Regions from separate parts of the Cryobacterium sp. GrIS_2_6 genome, predicted to be linked through region 3. Evidence: predicted binding sites of a transcription regulator. Region 3 holds the regulator's gene; each other region holds the start of a gene.
What was found. The regulator LexA, encoded in region 3, represses DNA repair genes until DNA is damaged. The targets are predictions, from matches to a motif close to TCGAACANNTGTTCGA.
Positions count from the first base shown of each region.

Region 1: the regulator LexA is predicted to act here: its motif matches at 4,512-4,527, upstream of uvrA (excinuclease ABC subunit UvrA).
Region 2: the regulator LexA is predicted to act here: its motif matches at 2,083-2,098, upstream of RCH22_RS16270 (DUF222 domain-containing protein).

Region 1 is NZ_JAXCHP010000001.1:1,215,419-1,221,260, forward strand. It holds gene RCH22_RS06175 (DUF885 domain-containing protein) at 1-60, shown strand, start outside; gene rpsA (30S ribosomal protein S1) at 230-1,687, shown strand; gene coaE (dephospho-CoA kinase) at 1,773-2,411, shown strand; gene uvrB (excinuclease ABC subunit UvrB) at 2,421-4,481, shown strand; gene uvrA (excinuclease ABC subunit UvrA) at 4,583-5,842, shown strand, end outside.
Region 2 is NZ_JAXCHP010000001.1:3,333,997-3,339,838, reverse strand. It holds gene pknB (Stk1 family PASTA domain-containing Ser/Thr kinase) at 1-447, shown strand, start outside; gene RCH22_RS16275 (hypothetical protein) at 614-1,828, opposite strand; gene RCH22_RS16270 (DUF222 domain-containing protein) at 2,118-3,776, shown strand; gene RCH22_RS16265 (gamma-glutamyl-gamma-aminobutyrate hydrolase family protein) at 3,880-4,518, opposite strand; gene RCH22_RS16260 (hypothetical protein) at 4,515-4,676, opposite strand; gene RCH22_RS16255 (class E sortase) at 4,686-5,519, opposite strand; gene RCH22_RS16250 (cell division protein CrgA) at 5,600-5,842, shown strand, end outside.
Region 3 is NZ_JAXCHP010000001.1:1,978,806-1,984,647, forward strand. It holds gene RCH22_RS09830 (histidinol-phosphate transaminase) at 1-1,070, opposite strand, end outside; gene RCH22_RS09835 (LysM peptidoglycan-binding domain-containing protein) at 1,179-1,553, opposite strand; gene lexA (transcriptional repressor LexA) at 1,876-2,580, shown strand; gene metE (5-methyltetrahydropteroyltriglutamate--homocysteine S-methyltransferase) at 2,693-5,032, opposite strand; gene RCH22_RS09850 (methylenetetrahydrofolate reductase) at 5,207-5,842, opposite strand, start outside.

The DNA.
Region 1 (5,842 bases), 760 kb from region 3:
CGAGCCCTCGACCTCGGCGGCGTCGGCCTCGACACCCTCCGCGCGGCGCTGCTGTCCTGACGTCTCTCCGGGTACACGACGTGATACGCGGATGTTGCCGGTGGCCCCTGCAAACAGCTAAGCTTGACTGTCACGTTTGTGACGAACTATCCGCTGCCATGCGCGGAGTCCACAATCCCCACCCGTTCGCGTATGGCCCGACTTATGTCCATCCTGGAGCAACTACTACATGACAATCGCAACGACCGATAGGGCACCTAAGCAGGTCGCCATCAACGACATTGGATCTGCTGAAGACTTTCTTGCCGCGGTCGAAAAGACTCTGAAATTCTTCAACGACGGAGACCTCATCGAGGGCATCGTTGTGAAGATCGACCGCGACGAGGTCCTCCTCGACGTGGGTTACAAGACCGAGGGCGTCATTCCCTCCCGCGAACTTTCCATCAAGCACGACGTTGACCCTTCCGAGGTTGTCAAGGTCGGCGACCTGGTCGAGGCCCTTGTTCTCCAGAAGGAAGACAAAGAAGGCCGCCTCATCCTCTCGAAGAAGCGCGCCCAGTACGAACGTGCGTGGGGCGACGTCGAGAAGATCAAGGAATCCGATGGCGTTGTCACCGGTTCGGTCATCGAGGTCGTCAAGGGCGGGCTCATCGTCGACATCGGCCTCCGTGGCTTCCTGCCGGCCTCGCTCATCGAGCTTCGCCGCGTTCGCGACCTGACCCCGTACCTGGGCCAGGAGATCGAAGCGAAGATCCTCGAGCTCGACAAGAACCGCAACAACGTTGTGCTGTCCCGTCGTGCCCTGCTCGAGCAGACGCAGTCCGAGAGCCGCACCACGTTCCTCAACAACCTCCAGAAGGGACAGGTCCGCAAGGGCGTCGTCTCCTCGATCGTCAACTTCGGTGCGTTCGTCGACCTTGGTGGCGTTGACGGCCTGGTTCACGTCTCCGAACTCAGCTGGAAGCACATCGAGCACGCCAGCGAGGTTGTCGAGGTCGGCCAGGAAGTCACCGTCGAGATCCTCGAGGTCGACCTCGAGCGCGAGCGCGTGTCGCTGTCGCTCAAGGCCACCCAGGAAGACCCGTGGCAGGTCTTCGCCCGCACCCACGCCATCGGCCAGGTTGCACCGGGCAAGGTCACCAAGCTCGTCCCCTTCGGCGCGTTCGTTCGCGTTGCAGAGGGCATCGAGGGCCTGGTCCACATCAGCGAACTCTCCGGCAAGCACGTCGAGCTCGCTGAGCAGGTCGTTTCGGTCGGCGACGAGGTCTTCGTCAAGGTCATCGACATCGACCTCGAGCGTCGCCGCATCTCGCTGAGCCTCAAGCAGGCCAACGAGGGTGTCGACCCCGAGGGCACCGAGTTCGACCCGGCGCTCTACGGAATGCTCACCGAGTACGACGACCAGGGCAACTACAAGTACCCCGAGGGCTTCGACCCGGAGACCAACGAGTGGCGCGAAGGCTTCGAAAACCAGCGCGAGAAGTGGGAGCAGGACTACGCTGCAGCCCAGGCTCGCTGGGAAGCACACAAGAAGCAGGTCGCGTCCGCGAACGACGAGATCATCGCTGTCGGCGACGTTCCCTCCGCAGCTGGCAACTCGTTCTCGAGCGAGACGGCCGGAGCCGGAACGCTTGCTGACGACGAGGCACTCGCCGCGCTGCGCGAGAAGCTCAGCAGCAACAACTAGCAGAACCAGCACCACCAGAACCGGCCGGACCCTTCGGGGCCCGGCCGGTTTTCTGCGCCCTGGCCACATCGGTAGCATTGCCGGGGTGTACCTCATTGGACTGACCGGCGGGATCGCATCCGGCAAGAGCACCGTTGCGAGCGCCCTCGCGGAATATGGGGCCGTCGTCGTCGATGCGGATCGCCTCGCCCGCGAGGTCGTCGAACCCGGCACCCCCGTCCTGGCGGCGATCGCGACGGAGTTCGGCACCGCTCTTGTCGCACCGGACGGTGCGCTGGACCGGCAGGCGCTCGGAGCGATCGTTTTCGGCGACCCGGCAGCGCTGGCCCGGCTCAACGCGATCGTGCACCCCGCCGTGCGGTCGCTCACGAACGAACGCATCCGTGCAGCGGGGCTGGCGAATCCCTCGGCTGTGGTCGTCTACGACGTACCCCTTCTGGTCGAGGCGGCCGTCGAGCATTGGTTCGACCTCGTTGTCGTCACCCAGGCGACTCCGGAGACCCGGATGCAACGGATGGTCGACCTGCGCCGGATGAGCCAGGAGGACGCGGCCCAGCGCATCCGCAACCAGGCCGATGATGCCGAACGGCTTGCGATCGCGGACGTCGTGATCGACACCGACGGCACCCTCGAAGACACCCTGCGACAGGTCGACGAGCTGTGGGAACGAGTGCGGAGCGCCGGAAGCTCTGCGGGCACCGAGAGTGTCGGTGGTCGAATCTAGACTGGAGGGATGGAACCCACGCGATCCGTACATCCCTTTGAGGTCGTGAGCGAATACACGCCCAGCGGCGACCAGCCGACCGCGATCAAAGAACTCGCCGAGCGCATCAACGCCGGTGAAACCGACATCGTGCTCCTCGGAGCCACCGGAACCGGCAAGTCCGCGACGACCGCCTGGCTGATCGAGCAGGTGCAGCGCCCCACACTCGTGCTCGCCCACAACAAGACCCTCGCAGCCCAGCTCGTCAACGAGTTCCGCGAGCTGATGCCGAACAACGCCATCGAGTACTTCGTGTCGTACTACGACTACTACCAGCCGGAAGCGTACGTCCCGCAGACGGACACCTTCATCGAGAAGGACTCCTCGATCAACGCCGAGGTCGAGCGGCTCAGGCACTCCACCACGAACTCGCTCCTGAGCCGCCGCGACGTCGTCGTCGTCTCCACCGTGTCCTGCATCTACGGCCTCGGCACGCCGGAAGGCTACATGGAAGCGATGATCGCGCTCCAGATCGGGCAGAAGGTCGACCGGGACTGGCTGATCCGGAAGTTCGTGGCGATGCAGTACCAGCGAAACGACGTGGACTTCTCCAGGGGCCACTTCCGGGTGCGCGGCGACACTATCGAGATCATCCCGATGTACGAGGAACTCGCGATCCGGATCGAGATGTTCGGTGATGAGATCGAGGCGCTCTACAGCCTGCACCCGCTCACCGGTGACATCGTCCGCAAGCTCGAGTCTGTGTCCGTCTTCCCCGGCTCGCACTACGTCGCGAGCACGGAGACCATGCAGCGGGCCATCGTCACCATCCAGGAAGAACTCGCCGAACGACTCGGCCAGCTCGAACGGGAAGGCAAACTGCTCGAGGCACAGCGACTGCGGATGCGCACGACCTTCGACCTCGAAATGATGGAACAGATCGGCTTCTGCTCCGGCATCGAGAACTACTCCCGTCACATCGACCAGCGGTCGCCGGGGGAGGCCCCGCACTGTCTCCTCGACTATTTCCCCGATGATTTCCTGATGGTCATCGACGAGTCCCACGTCACCGTCCCACAGATCGGCGCGATGTACGAGGGCGACTCCTCCCGCAAGCGCACACTGGTCGAGCACGGCTTCCGGCTCCCGAGCGCGCTCGACAACCGGCCGCTCAAGTTCAATGAATTCAAGGACAGGGTCGGCCAGACCGTCTACCTGTCCGCCACGCCCGGAAAATACGAGATGGGCATCGCCGACGGCATCGTCGAACAGATCATCCGCCCGACCGGGCTCATCGACCCGCAGATCATCGTGAAGCCGTCCAAGGGGCAGATCGACGACCTCCTCGAAGAGATCCACAAGCGCGTCGCACTCAACGAGCGGGTACTCGTCACGACCCTCACCAAGAAGATGGCCGAGGAACTCACGGACTTCCTCACCGAGGCCGGCGTCCGGGTGCGCTACCTGCACTCCGACGTCGACACCCTGCGCCGGGTCGAGCTCCTCACCGAGCTCCGCGCGGGCGTGTATGACGTTCTCGTCGGCATCAATCTCCTCCGGGAGGGCCTCGACCTGCCAGAGGTGTCGCTCGTCGCAATCCTCGACGCCGACAAGGAAGGGTTCCTGCGCTCCGCAACCTCCCTCATCCAGACCATCGGCCGGGCCGCCCGGAACGTCTCCGGCGAGGTGCACATGTACGCCGACCGGCTCACCGCCTCGATGGAACGCGCGATCGATGAGACCGACCGCCGCCGCGAAAAGCAGGTCGCCTACAACACCCTGCACGGCATCGACCCCACTCCGCTCCGCAAACGGATCGGCGACATCACCGACATCCTCGCGCGGGAAGAGGCCGACACGGCCGAGCTCCTCGCCGGTCGCGACGCCCGGCGCAAGGTCGCGGCGACTCCGCTCCGCACCGGCATCGCCGCGAACGGCGCCAACGACCTCGAATCGATCATCGCCGACCTCAGCGGCCAGATGCTCGAGGCCGCGGGCGAGCTCAAGTTCGAACTCGCTGCCCGGCTCCGGGACGAGGTCTCCGAACTCAAGCGCGAACTCCGCCAGATGGAGAAGGCCGGGCACATCTGACGGACACCAAACCAACGTCACGGTCGCAATTCGAACGTTTGTTCGCTCAGGGCGTGCGTCCGGGGCGCAGGTGTGTCGGTGGCACTCAATAGACTCGAACGGTGTCAATTTCCAAGGTAACGTCCGGGTCCAAGCTCAGTGTCCGAGGTGCGCGTGTGCACAACCTGCACAACGTCGATTTGGAGATCCCCAGGGATTCCCTGGTCGTCTTCACGGGGCTGTCCGGTTCCGGTAAGTCCTCACTCGCGTTCGACACCATCTTCGCGGAGGGGCAACGCCGCTACGTCGAGTCGCTCTCCGCTTACGCACGCCAGTTCCTCGGCCAGGTCGACCGGCCGGACGTCGACTTCATCGAGGGGCTCAGCCCCGCCGTCTCGATCGACCAGAAGTCGACCAACCGCAACCCACGGTCGACGGTCGGCACGATCACCGAGGTCTACGACTACATGCGCCTGCTCTGGGCCCGCATCGGAGTGCCGCACTGCGCAGACTGCGGCGAGGTCATCCAGGCCCAGACCGTTCAGCAGATCGCCGACCAGCTCATGGAACTTCCGCAGGGCACCCGGTACCAGATCCTGAGCCCGGTCGTCTCCCAGAAGAAGGGCGAGTTCGTCGACCTGATCAAGGAACTCGCCGCCGGCGGCTACTCTCGCGCCATGGTCGACGGCACCCAGATCCAGCTCAGCGAACCGCCGACGCTCAAGAAGCAGCTCAAGCACGACATCTCCGTGGTCGTCGACCGCCTCGTCGCGGCGCCGGAACTCCTCAGCCGCCTGACCGACTCCCTCGAGACCGCGCTCAAGCTCACCGACGGCATCGTCCAGATCAACTACGTCGACGCGGAGGGTGACGCGGCGTGGCAGAGCTACTCCGAGAAGCTCTCCTGCCCGAACAACCACCCCGTGCAGCTCACCGAGATCGAACCGCGCACCTTCTCCTTCAACGCGCCCTTCGGCGCCTGCCCCGAGTGCTCCGGCCTCGGCACGCGGATGTCAGTCGACCAGGATCTCCTTCTCGGCGACCCTGAGCTCAGCATCGCGGAGGGTGTCGTGCTGCCCTGGACCACCCAGGGCAAGGGACTCTTCCAGTACTACGAGAAACTGCTCGACGGCCTCGCGCACGACCTCGACTTCTCCCTCGACACCCCCTGGGGCGAACTCACGCCCGACGTGCAGAATGCCGTGCTCCGTGGCGATAACTTCGAGGTCCGCGTGAAGTGGAAGAATCGCTACGGCCGCGAGATGAGCTATACCTCCGGCTTCGAGGGCGTCGTGCCGTACATCGAACGCCAGTACCTGCAGGCGGAGTCCGACACCCAGCGGGCCCGCTGGGGCGAGTACCTCCGCGAGATCGACTGCCCG
Region 2 (5,842 bases), 1.4 Mb from region 3:
CAACCGACCGATGTGATCAAGGTCTACGTATCAACGGGTCCGCAGCCCGTGACGGTGCCCGATGTCACGAACCTGCCGATCGCCGACGCCCAGGCCGCGATCAGTGCTCTCGGGCTCCTGCCAGGGTCGATCACCAAGGAGAACTCTGCGACGATCGCGCCCAACCTTGTGCTGCGCACCGACCCGGCACTGTCGGCCAGTACCCAGACCGGCGACACCGTCGATCTCTTCATCTCCAGCGGCCTCGTCACCCTGCCGAACCTCGTCGGCCAGTCTCTGACAGCCGCGAGTGAGCTGTTGCAGGGCGCGTCAGTACAGCTCGTGCCCATGCCGACCCCGGACACGACCTGTGCCAGTCAGCCGGGCTCTCCGGTCACCAAGCAATCCCAGGCCCCCGGCGACGTGCAACAGAAATCCGAAGTCGCGCTCACCTACTGCGCCAAGTAGTTCCACCCTCCCGCAGGAGCGCGGAAGCTGGTGAGTGTGGCTAACTCAGGAAATCGTTGTGGCTGGGTGGAATCGGCAGCACTGGTCCGCGGGCCGGTGCGGCCCGCCCTGGCGAATCTCCTGAGTTAGCCACCGAAGACTCGGCGTACTCGTCATCGGATCGGCCTTACGATTTCGGTGAGATGGAGTCGAGTTTGAGTTTGGATTCCTTGGCCTCTGCGATTTCGCGGGCCTGAACTCGAGCGCGAGCTTTCTTCGCGCGTGCTTCGGCCATCGCGAGTTGGGCTTTGGGCGCCCAGAGGCTGCTGAGGAGGATCTCACCGTCCGCGTTGGCCGTTTTGTCATAGGTAGCTCGGTAGGTGCGAGGTGGGTGGCCGTCGTGCTTGCTGAGGAAGTCGCGGATGTCGCTGGCGTAGTCGGTGGCGGTGTCCACGCGAAGGCGCGCCAAGCGCATGAGAATCAGGACATTGTTCAGTCGGGCTCGGTTCCTGAACACGAATGCGCGGGGTCGGATCATCGCCCGGATCTCTCGCAAGGGTTGTTCGACGGCGCTGTTGGAGTAGACGGGTGGGATCCGTGAGCGCCCCTGTGTCTGTCCTCGCATCCAGGTGACGTTCCTGGCGAGCCAGCTGTTCGTCAGCAGCAGTCGTGGCCGGCTGGTGATTTCAGCCTCGAACGCGTCCCACTTCTCTCGCGAGGTGAAGGCTCCATGAAAGAGGGTCCGGACGGGGTCGTCGGAGTCGAGTTTGTCGCTTTTGAACGCGGCCAGGGCTCGCTCGCTGAGGTGGTGTTCGCAGTGGTGGACAAGGTTCACGGCGGCCCATTGTCCCCAGTGGACGTTGATGGCGCCGATGATGGCGACGTCCTGATCGCAGACGATTGAGTCTGGTTTCCCGGGCAAAGAGCTGAGGAATTCCGCCCACGCTGCGGTGTCGCTGGAGGGTGAGGCTTCGAGTTTCCAGAGTCGGCCGTTTTTCCCGTCCTTGTCGTATCCATACGCGGCCAGGATGAAGAAGAGCGCCAGGCTCTTGGTCGTCAACGGGTCGGTCCAGCTGAACGTCGACGAGTCCAGCACTAGCACTGCAGGCCACCGTGTCTGCTCGTGGCGGGCGGCGACGGCCGGAACGAAGTCGGCCATCCAGTCCGCGACGGTCTGGCCGTTGATGACATCTTTGCGTTCGCCCGTCTTCCCGATGTTCGCTCGGGCCCGGACCCGCAGTGCGGCGTCGGTATAGGTCTGGCCGCGGCCGATGTCCACGAGCGCACCGGCGATCTCCCGCACCAGGTACTCGCCCTCGGCCGGAGCGACGGGCCCAACATGAGGTGCGATATGGTTCTCGCACTCCACGCAGGTTGAGTCAACCGTGATCGTTCGACTCATTACTCCGAGAAATCGGTGATAGGACCCGTCCGGGAGCACGCAGCGCCAACGCTGCTTGGGCCGTCCGCCCTCACGTTGGATTCCATCTCGGACGATACGGACGCTTTCGTGGCCGCGGGGACAAATGACGGCCTTCGCGCTCACGGCCGGCCGGTTTCAATCACCGGAACAGGCTATGCGCATCTCACCGAAATCGTAAGGCCGCTTCAGGTCTGAAACTCACGATGAGAAGCCCAAAATTATGTGAGTAAGTCTCGAATTCCTGTCCGATTCGCGGTAGAATCGGGGTATGGCAGGAGCTTCAGATCCCCAGTCACACACCCCGCAGACACCCCGTTCCGGGGCCGATGGGGATCAGCCCACCGTGAGCGTTGAGTCGGCCCATGCGGTTGCGGTTGCCGTGGGTTTCGAGGGCGCTGACGGTCTGGCCGGGTCGGTGCCGTCGGTTCATGCGGATGCTGTCGCCCGGCTCGCCGAGGCGCGTTCGGCTCTCGCAGACGCACTGGCGGCCATCCCGGTGGGCTTGCTCAGCGATGCGGAAGCGGTCACGACACTGAAAGAAGTGGAGGCCATCGGGCGGACGGTGGATGCGGCCCGGGTGAATACGGCGACGGATGTGGACCGGCGGGCGCGGGTGCTGGGCCGGGAAGGCCTGGCGTGGAAGATGGGTTGCCGGGGCCCGTGGGATGTGTTGACCCGGGTGACGCGGGTGTCGGGGCGGGAAGTGAAGCGGCGCATCAAGCTCGGGGACGCGGTGTTGCCCCGCCGGGCGGGGTTGGCGGTGTTGCCGCCGTTGTTCCCGGTGGTGGGGGCCGCGTTGACCGCGGGGGACATCGGGGTGGAAGCGGCCGAGCTGATCACGACGGGGCTCGGGTCGGTCAGTCACCGGGCGGTCCCGGCGGAGGTCGAGGTCGCCGAGCGTGCCCTGGTCGCCACGGCGGCCGGGTGGATCACCCCGGAGACCGAGATCCTCGCCGGCGCCGGGGTGCCTGCGGCGACGGACCTGGTCCGGGGCATGGTCGCGCAGTGGCAGGCGGCCCTGGACCCCGACGGGGTGCTCCCGCAGGAGGACGTGTTCGAGGCGAAGTCCAACATCGGCTTCGGACAACTCAAGAACGGCTTGTATCCGGTGAAGGGTGGGGTGACACCGGAACTGTTCGGGGTGATGAACACCCTCTTCGACGCCTTCCTGAGCTTCCACGCCCGCCCGGCGTTCCCTACCGCCGAGGAACAGGCGCTCATGGATTCGGGGCAGTTGATTCCCGGCGCCGAGTCAGCGGGCACCGGCACCGACACGGGCCCGGAGCTTGACGTGATCGAAGCGGCGCTGCGGGAGCGGCGCGCGGACACCCGCACGGGCGGGGAGAAACGCGCCGACATCCTCCGGGCCTTGTTCGAACACGCGGCCCGCGACACGGACACGCCCAGCATGGGCGGGTCGGCGCCGACGGTGATGGTGCACGTGAACGCGGCCGACCTCGCCTCCGGGGTCGGGGTCGGGTGGATCGACGGGGTCGAAGCGCCGGTGTCGCTCAAGACGGTGCGTCAGCGGATCTGTGACGGTGGCTTCCAAGGGGTCCTGTTCGGGGCGAACAACCAAGTCCTCAAGCTTGGTCCGGAACGGCGCTACTTCAACCGGGCCCAACGCCGGGCCATCACCGCCCGGGACGGCGGCTGCATCATCCCCGGCTGCAAAGCCCCGGCGCACTGGGCCGAAGTGCACCACGTGAAGCCGTGGGCCACCGGCGGCCCAACGAACGTGGACAACGGGGTGCTCCTGTGCTGGTTCCACCACCACACCATCGACACCTCGGGGTGGGAGATCCGGATGGTGAAAGGCTCACCGCAAGTGCGGGCCCCCGGGTTGATCGACCCGCACCGGCTCTGGCGGCCACCGAACCGACACCGCGCCCACCAGGTCCTCACCGGACCACCCAACCGCGACTGACCGGGCGCGACCACCCAGCGTCGAAACGTTGAACCGTCGAAACGAACACTCTAACGGAGCGACCGTGGCCCCTCGCTTCGGAGCACAGCCGTGCGGACTAACCCTAGGAAAGCTTGAGTATGGGGTGGAGTCCTCGCGCGGTCTCCTGAGCCTCTGGCAGGCCGGTGAGGGCCAGCCAGTTGGCAAGCATGAGGTAGCCGCCCTCGGTCAGGACCGATTCCGGGTGGAACTGCACGCCGAGAATCGGAGCGGATGAGTGCCGCAGCCCCATGATCACGCCGCCGGCCGTGCGCGAGGTCACGACGAGGTCGCTCGGAACGGTGGAATCGACGACGGCGAGCGAGTGGTACCGGGTCGCCGTGAAGGGCTGCGGAACGCCCGCGTAGAAAGCGCTGTCGTCGTGCGTGACCTGGCTCGTCTTGCCGTGCATGAGCTCCTCGGCGTTCGTCACCGTGGCCCCGAAGGCTTCAGCGATCGCCTGGTGCCCCAGGCACACGCCGAAGAGCGGCGAGCCGGCCTCGAACGCGGCCAGCACGACTGCAATGGACACTCCCGCGTCGGCAGGCTTCCCCGGCCCCGGCGAGAGCAGCACACCGTCGAACTCGGCGATGCGCGCTGCGGCATCCTCCGGCGCGAACGCGTCGTTTCGCACGACCTCGGTCTCAGCTCCGAGCTCCATCAGGTAGCCGTTGAGGGTGTAGACGAAGCTGTCGTAGTTGTCGATGACGAGTATGCGGGTCATGGGGTGCCGACCGTCGATTCCTGGCTGTTGACGATGGTGTCCACCCACGGGAAAACCCACGTGGCGAGGACGAAGAGGACAAGAGCGATGAGCACCAGCACCTGGAGGATGCGGAGCCAGAGCGGGCCGGGGAGGACCCGCCACAGTGCTGCGTACATATGAGCCTCCTAGCCCGCGGCCTGGGCTGCGATGATGGCGGCGAGTTCCGCGGGCGGGCCGGCCGTGATGGGCTGCCAGGAATCGAAGACGCCGTAGGCGATGATGCGTTCCGCCGTCGAATAGAGCGGATTGCAACTCGTGAGGGTAATGATGCGATCGGTCGCGGTCGCCCCCGGTGCGTGCGGGACGGCGGCGAGCACGCCGACGTCGGTCGGTTGCACGTATTCCAGGTCACGGAACCGATATGTGTAGTACCCGTCGGCCGTCTGCACGAAAATGGGGTCGCCGAGCTGCAGCTCGTTGATCAGGTGCATGCCGCCGCCGTTGGCGCTGCGGTGTGCCGCCACGACGAAGTTCCCGACCTCGCCGGGCATCTGAGTGCCGGGGTAGTGCCCGATACCGAGGCGTGGGCTGTTGAGCACGTTGTGGCCGACGCCCTCAGCGATGGTGCGCGAGTACGCGGAGCCATAGCGGGGCACGTACAGCACGGCGAACGGCTGCGCCTCCGCGGGGGCGACGCTGACGACGGGAGTCCCGAAGCCCGGCGTCTGGACGGGAACGGCCCTCGGCGTGTTCGTGGCGGTCGGCGTTGGCGTCGCGCTGGCCGCCTGCGCGTCGCCGATCCACTGCTGGCTGATCTGGTTGGCCGCGCTCGCTTGTTCCCCGGCAACGACGAGGTCGTTCCACCACAGTTGCCAGGCGATGAAAAGGAAGACGAGCACGCCTCCCGTGATGAGCACTTCACCGATGACACCGATCACGCTCACCGGCCTGCGGCGCCGGGAAGCGCGCCGCTCGCGGCGACTCTCCGTTTGCGCAGCGGGCGGGGTGGCGTCGGACATGGTTCCGATTCTAATCGGCAGTGGTGGCCGGCAGGCCCTGGAGAGGTCGCCTGATGGGCAATGGCGCTAGAATCGCAGGCATGGCACGAACGAATCCCCGCACCAAGCCCGCCCGCACCGAGGTCGTTCGCTCTGGCGAGGACGCCCCGAACGCCGTCTGGTTCAAACCAGTCATGTTCGGCTTCATGCTCATCGGACTGGCGTGGATCATCGTCTTCTACGTGAGCCAGGGCACCCTGCCGATCGCCGGCCTCGGCTCCTGGAACATCCTCGTTGGATTCGGGATCGCCTTCGTCGGCTTCCTGATGACGACCCGCTGGCGT
Region 3 (5,842 bases):
TCGAGGGCGTCGAGGAATACGCTCGTCTCGCGCTCGGTGCCGGCCGTGACCCGCAGGTGGCCGGGGATCCCGACGTCGCGCACGAGGATGCCCTCGGCGAGCAGAGCCTCGAAGGTTCCGCGCGGGTCGGAGACCCCGCCGAACAGCACGAAATTGCTCCAGCTCCGCAAGGGGCGGTAGCCCAGCCGGTGCAGTTCGGTGACGAGGCGGTCGCGCTGGCCGCGGATGTCGTCGACCATGCGCAGCATCTCCGTCGTGTGCGCGAAAGCGGCGACGGCCGCGGCCTGGGTCAGCGCGGAGAGGTGGTACGGCAGGCGCACGAGCCGCAGCGCATCCGTCACGGCCGGGTCGGCGGCGAGGTAGCCCACCCGGGCCCCGGCGAACGCAAAGGCCTTGCTCATCGTGCGGGAGACCAGCAGGCGTTCCCGGCCGGGCAGCAGGGTGAGAGCGGATGCCGTCCCCACCGGAGCGAATTCGGCGTAGGCCTCGTCGACGACCACGATGCCGTCACAGGCGTCGTAGACGGCGGCGATCACTTCGAGAGAGAGCGGGGTGCCGGTCGGGTTGTTCGGGGAGCACAGGAAGACGAGGTCGGGATTGACCCGGTTGACCCAGTCGACGGCGCGCTTCGGGGTGAGTTCGAAGTCGGCGTCGCGGTCACCGGCGACCCAGCGCGTTCCGGTTCCCGAGGCGAGCAACGGGTACATCGAGTAGGTGGGGGCGAAACCGAGGAGGGTGCGTCCCGGCCCGCCGAAGGCCTGCAGCACCTGCTGGAGAACCTCGTTGGAGCCGTTGGCGGCCCAGATGTTCTGACGGGTGAGACCGTGTCCGAGGTAGCGGGCCATCGCCTCGCGCAGTTCCGTGAATTCCCGGTCCGGGTACCGGTTGATCCCCCGGATCGCGGCGGCCAGTGCTGCGGCGATGTCAACGGCCACGTCCTCGGGGATGCCGTGGGTGTTCTCATTCACGTTGAGTGCGACCGGCACGTGCAGCTGCGGCGCCCCATAGGGAGTGAGCCCGCGAAGATTGTCGCGGAGGGGCAGGTCGTTGAGACTGGTCACTCCCCCCATATTACCGATGGGCCTCAGCACCGGCGGGTCATATTGCCCGTGGTTCAGTATTCGGCTTGCTCAGTACTCCGGTGCTTCAGTATCCGACTTGCTCACTATCCGGCTTGCTCAGTATTCGGCCGGGAGGGCCAGTCGTTGGCCCGGCTGCACGCTCTCAGAGGGCAGCTGGTTCAGGTTGACGATCTCGGCGATCACCTCGCGCGGATCGGCAGAGGGGGCGATGCGCTCGGCAAGCTGCCACAACGACTGGCCCGACTGGATCGTGACGTAGTCGAACGTCGTCGCACTTCCGCCCGTGTCGGCGCTCATGCTGCTGCCGCTCAAGGTGCTGCCGTCTGCGGCGGCGAGTCCGCCGTTGAGGGCGAGGGCAAGCGCGCCGACGACGAGGGGGACGCCGGCGATCGCGGTCAGCACGGCACGACCGCGCCGGGTGATGCGCAGCCGGGTGTGCGCCCCCGGGGCCAGCTCGATTGTTGTGTTCATGTCTGCCTCCTGTGTATTCGTATCCGGCTCTCGGCCGGGAGAGCCGGATACGAAGCTATGTTCCGAATATATATTCGATTGTTCGAACAATCAAGACTTTCTCCGGTTATTATCGGGGTGAAGTACACGACACACTCGAATGAATGTCTGTACTTCGCCCCAAGCTGGTTACAGTTTCGATTGACTGGTGTGAACTCAACCAGCGACCACTGACATTTGGATACGGTCGCCTCACGGCATCCGCCGGGGCGACCGCCCGCCACCGCCCACCGCCACCGACAGGAGCGACATCGTGACCCAGGACAGCGTGACCCCGGACAGCGTGACCCCGTTCACCGGCAGTTCCCCCGAACGAGGCGGAACACGTCGGAGGAAGAGCCTCAGCGACAAGCAGCGCGCGATCATGGACGTGATCCAGCGATCTGTCGGCCAGCGCGGCTATCCACCGAGCATGCGGGAGATCGGTGACGCCGTCGGCCTGTCGTCGCTGTCGAGCGTCACCCACCAGCTCAACCAACTCCAGCTGAGCGGCTACCTGCGCAGGGACCCGAACCGGCCCCGGGCGCTCGAGGTCCTGATCGAGCTGCCGCAGTCGCCAGAGGACACCGCGGCCGGCGCCGCGGAGAACTTCCAGCAGGGAACCCCGGTGGGCGACGCGGCAATGGTGCCGCTCGTCGGGCGGATCGCGGCCGGTGTTCCGATCATGGCCGACCAGCAGGTCGACGAGATCTTCCCGCTCCCGCGCCAGCTTGTCGGCAAGGGCGAGCTGTTCATGCTCAAGGTCGTCGGCGAATCGATGATCGACGCCGCGATTATGGACGGCGACTGGGTCGTCGTCCGCCAGCAGAAGACCGCGGAGAACGGCGAGATCGTCGCCGCGATGCTCGATGGCGAGGCGACGGTGAAGGTCTTCCGGCAGCGTGACGGCCACACCTGGCTGCTGCCGAGGAACACCAACTTCGAGCCGATCCTCGGTGACCACGCCGAGATCCTCGGCAAGATCGTCGCCGTCCTGCGGTCCCTGTAGTCCCCTGTAATTCCCCCGTGCGCGCCAACTGCGCCGCTTCGCGCCAGGCATGCCTGGCGCGAAGCGGCGGAAATGGTGCATCTCGCGCGGTGGGTGTTCGCCGCGAAGAGGATCAGGCGAGGGCGGGGATGCCTGCGGCGAGGCGGGCGCGCACGATGCGGGTGGCCTCGATCATGTTTCCGAGAGACTCGACCGTCTCCGTGTAGCCGCGGGTCTTGAGCCCGCAATCCGGGTTCACCCAGACCTGACCGGTCGGGATGGCGGCGACGGCACGGTCGAGCAGCTCCGTCAGCTCGGCAACGCCCGGCACCCGCGGCGAGTGGATGTCGTAGACACCCGGGCCGATGCCGTGGTCGAAGCCGTTGGCCTGGATGTCCGTCACGACCTCCATCCGGGAGCGGGCCGCCTCGATGCTCGTCACGTCGGCGTCGAGAGCGCGGATCGCCTCGAGCACGACGCCGAACTCGGAGTAGCAGAGGTGGGTGTGGATCTGGGTCGCGTCCTGCACCCCGGCGGTCGCGAGCCGGAACGAGCCGACGGACCAGTCGAGGTAGTCGGCGTGGCCGGCCTTCTTGAGCGGAAGCAGTTCGCGCAGGGCCGGCTCGTCGACCTGGATGATGCCGATTCCGGCGGCCTCGAGGTCGGCGATCTCGTCGCGGAGGGCGAGAGCGACCTGGCGCGCCGTCTCGCCGAGGGGCTGGTCGTCGCGCACGAAGGACCAGGCGAGGATGGTGACCGGTCCGGTCAACATGCCCTTGACCGGCTTCTCCGTCAGCCCCTGCGTGTAGGTCGACCACTCGACGGTGATCGGTTTCGGGCGGGAGACATCGCCCCACAGGATGGACGGGCGGGTGCAGCGGCTGCCGTAGGACTGGACCCAGCCGTTCTCGGTGACCGCGAAGCCGTCGAGGTTCTCGGCGAAGTATTGCACCATGTCGTTGCGCTCGGGTTCGCCGTGCACGAGCACGTCGAGGCCGATCTCCTCCTGCAGGGCGACGACCCGGGCGATCTCCGCGCGCATCAGGTCGCGGTATTCGGCTGCGCTGAGCACTCCGGTGAGGAAGCGGGCGCGGGCACGGCGGATCTCCCCGGTCTGCGGGAAGGAGCCGATGGTCGTCGTCGGCAGGAAGGGCAGCGCGAGTGCGGTCTCCTGGGCGGCGAGCCTGTCGGCGTAAACGCCTCGGCTGTACGAGGCGTCCGTGAGCTCCGCGGCACGGGCCCTCACGGCACCGTCGCGGACGCCGGGGGCGGCGCTGCGGGCGGCGAGTGCGGCGGTCGCGGCGTCCAGTTCGGCCGTGATGGCCTCCCGACCGTCGGCCAGGCCGCGGGCGAGGGTCACAACCTGGCCGACCTTCTCGTCGGCGAAGGCGAGCCAGCTCACCAGTTCGGCGCCGAGCGCGGTCTCGTCGGCGACGGTGTGCGGGACGTGCTGGAGGCTCGTCGAGGTCGAGACGGTGACCCGCGCCGACAGGGTGCCGGCCCCGGTGAGCTGAGCGAATGCATCCGCCAGGTCACCGCGCCAGATGTTGTGCCCGTCGATGACACCGGCGACGAGGGTCTTCCCGTCGAGCCCCTGGGCCGTCTCGGGGAGCGTGCCGCGGACGAGATCAAGGCCGATGGCCTCGATCGGTGCGGCGGCGAGTACGGGGAGGGCGTCGCCGAGGCTACCGTAGGGAGCGGCGACGAAGATCGCCGGGCGCTGGGCGAGGTGCCCGAGAGTCCCATACGCCCACTGCACGGCGCTGAGGGTCTCAGCGCGGGGCACGTGGATGCTCTCGCTGACGAGGCCGGGTTCGTCGAGCTGCACCCACTCGGCACCGGCGGCGGCGAGGCGCTGCAACAAGGTCGCGTACACGGGAATGAGGTCCTCGATCCGGTCGATGGGCTCGAAGCCCGCGGGGGCTTCGTCGCTCGGCTTGCTGAGCAGCAGGAAGGTGACCGGCCCGACGATGACGGGCCGGGTCAGGTAGCCGGCCGCGCGTGCCTCCTCGAATTCGCTCACGATGCGGTCACTCGAGAGGGAGAACTCCGTTTCCGGACCGATCTCGGGCACGAGGTAGTGGTAGTTCGAGTCGAACCACTTGGTCATCTCGAGCGGGAGGCTGTCCCCCTCGCCGCGGGCGAGGGTGAAGTAACCGGCGAGGTCGATGTGCCCGTCGGCGTCGACGAGTCCGGCGAAGCGGGCGGGCACGGCGCCGACCGCGCACAGCGCGTCGAGCATCTGGTCGTAGTAGGAGAACGACTCCGGGATGGCGGAGTCGGTGCGGCCGAGGCCGAGGGCGGCGAGGCGGTCGCGGGTGGCCTGGCGGAGTCCGGCCGCGGCGGCCTCGAGTTCGGCGGCGCTCGACGTGCCGGCCCAGAAAGATTCGACGGCCTTCTTGAGTTCGCGGCGCGGGCCGATGCGCGGGTAGCCGAGGATGGTGCCTGCGGGGAACGGGGCAGTGCTGGTCATAACGTTTCCTTTGCGGTTGGGCGGTGCAGCGGATGCTGGCGGGTGGTGTGTGGGGCGGATGCCGCGGCGGGCCGGGTGCTTTCTGGCGCGACGGAAACCCGAGGCGCCCGTACGGCGTTCGGCGGAGCGGGAGCGATGATGGCGATGGCGACCGGGGCAGGGCGCCAGGCCGGGTTACACGATCGTGGGCAGTGCCGTCGGCGTCCGGACCGGAGCCGGCGCGCCGAGCAGGCCGCAGCCGTCGAGTACCTCCAGTACGGTTTCGTGCTGGTTGAAGGCGTAGAGGTGCAGCCCGGGGGCGCCGCCGGCGATCACCTGGCTGGCGAGGTCGACGGCGTGCTGGATGCCGATCTCGCGCTGTCCCTCCTTGGTCGGTTCGATCTCGAGCCGGATGGACAGGTCTGCGGGCATCTGCTCACCGGAGAGTTCGATGATCCGCCGCAGCCTGGCCGGGCTGGTCACCGGCATGATGCCGGGCAGGATCGGGAAGAGCACTCCGGCCTCCCTGGCGCGCTGGACGAAGCTCAGGAAGTGGTCGGCGTGGAAGAAGAGCTGGGTGATGCCGAGGTTCGCGCCCGCGGCCTGCTTGGCGAGCAGGGTATCGATATCCTGCGCCGATGAGCGTGACCGGGGGTGGCCGTTCGGGAACGCCGCGACGGCGATCCGCACCTTCTCGTGGCCGGGCTTGACGGCGCGTGCGGCGGGGATACCGGGGATGATCGTCTCGCGGTATGGCGATTTCTCGGCCTGAACCCGGTGGATGAGCTGCACGAGTTCGGCGGCGCTGCCGAAGTCGCCGAGGAACGCCTC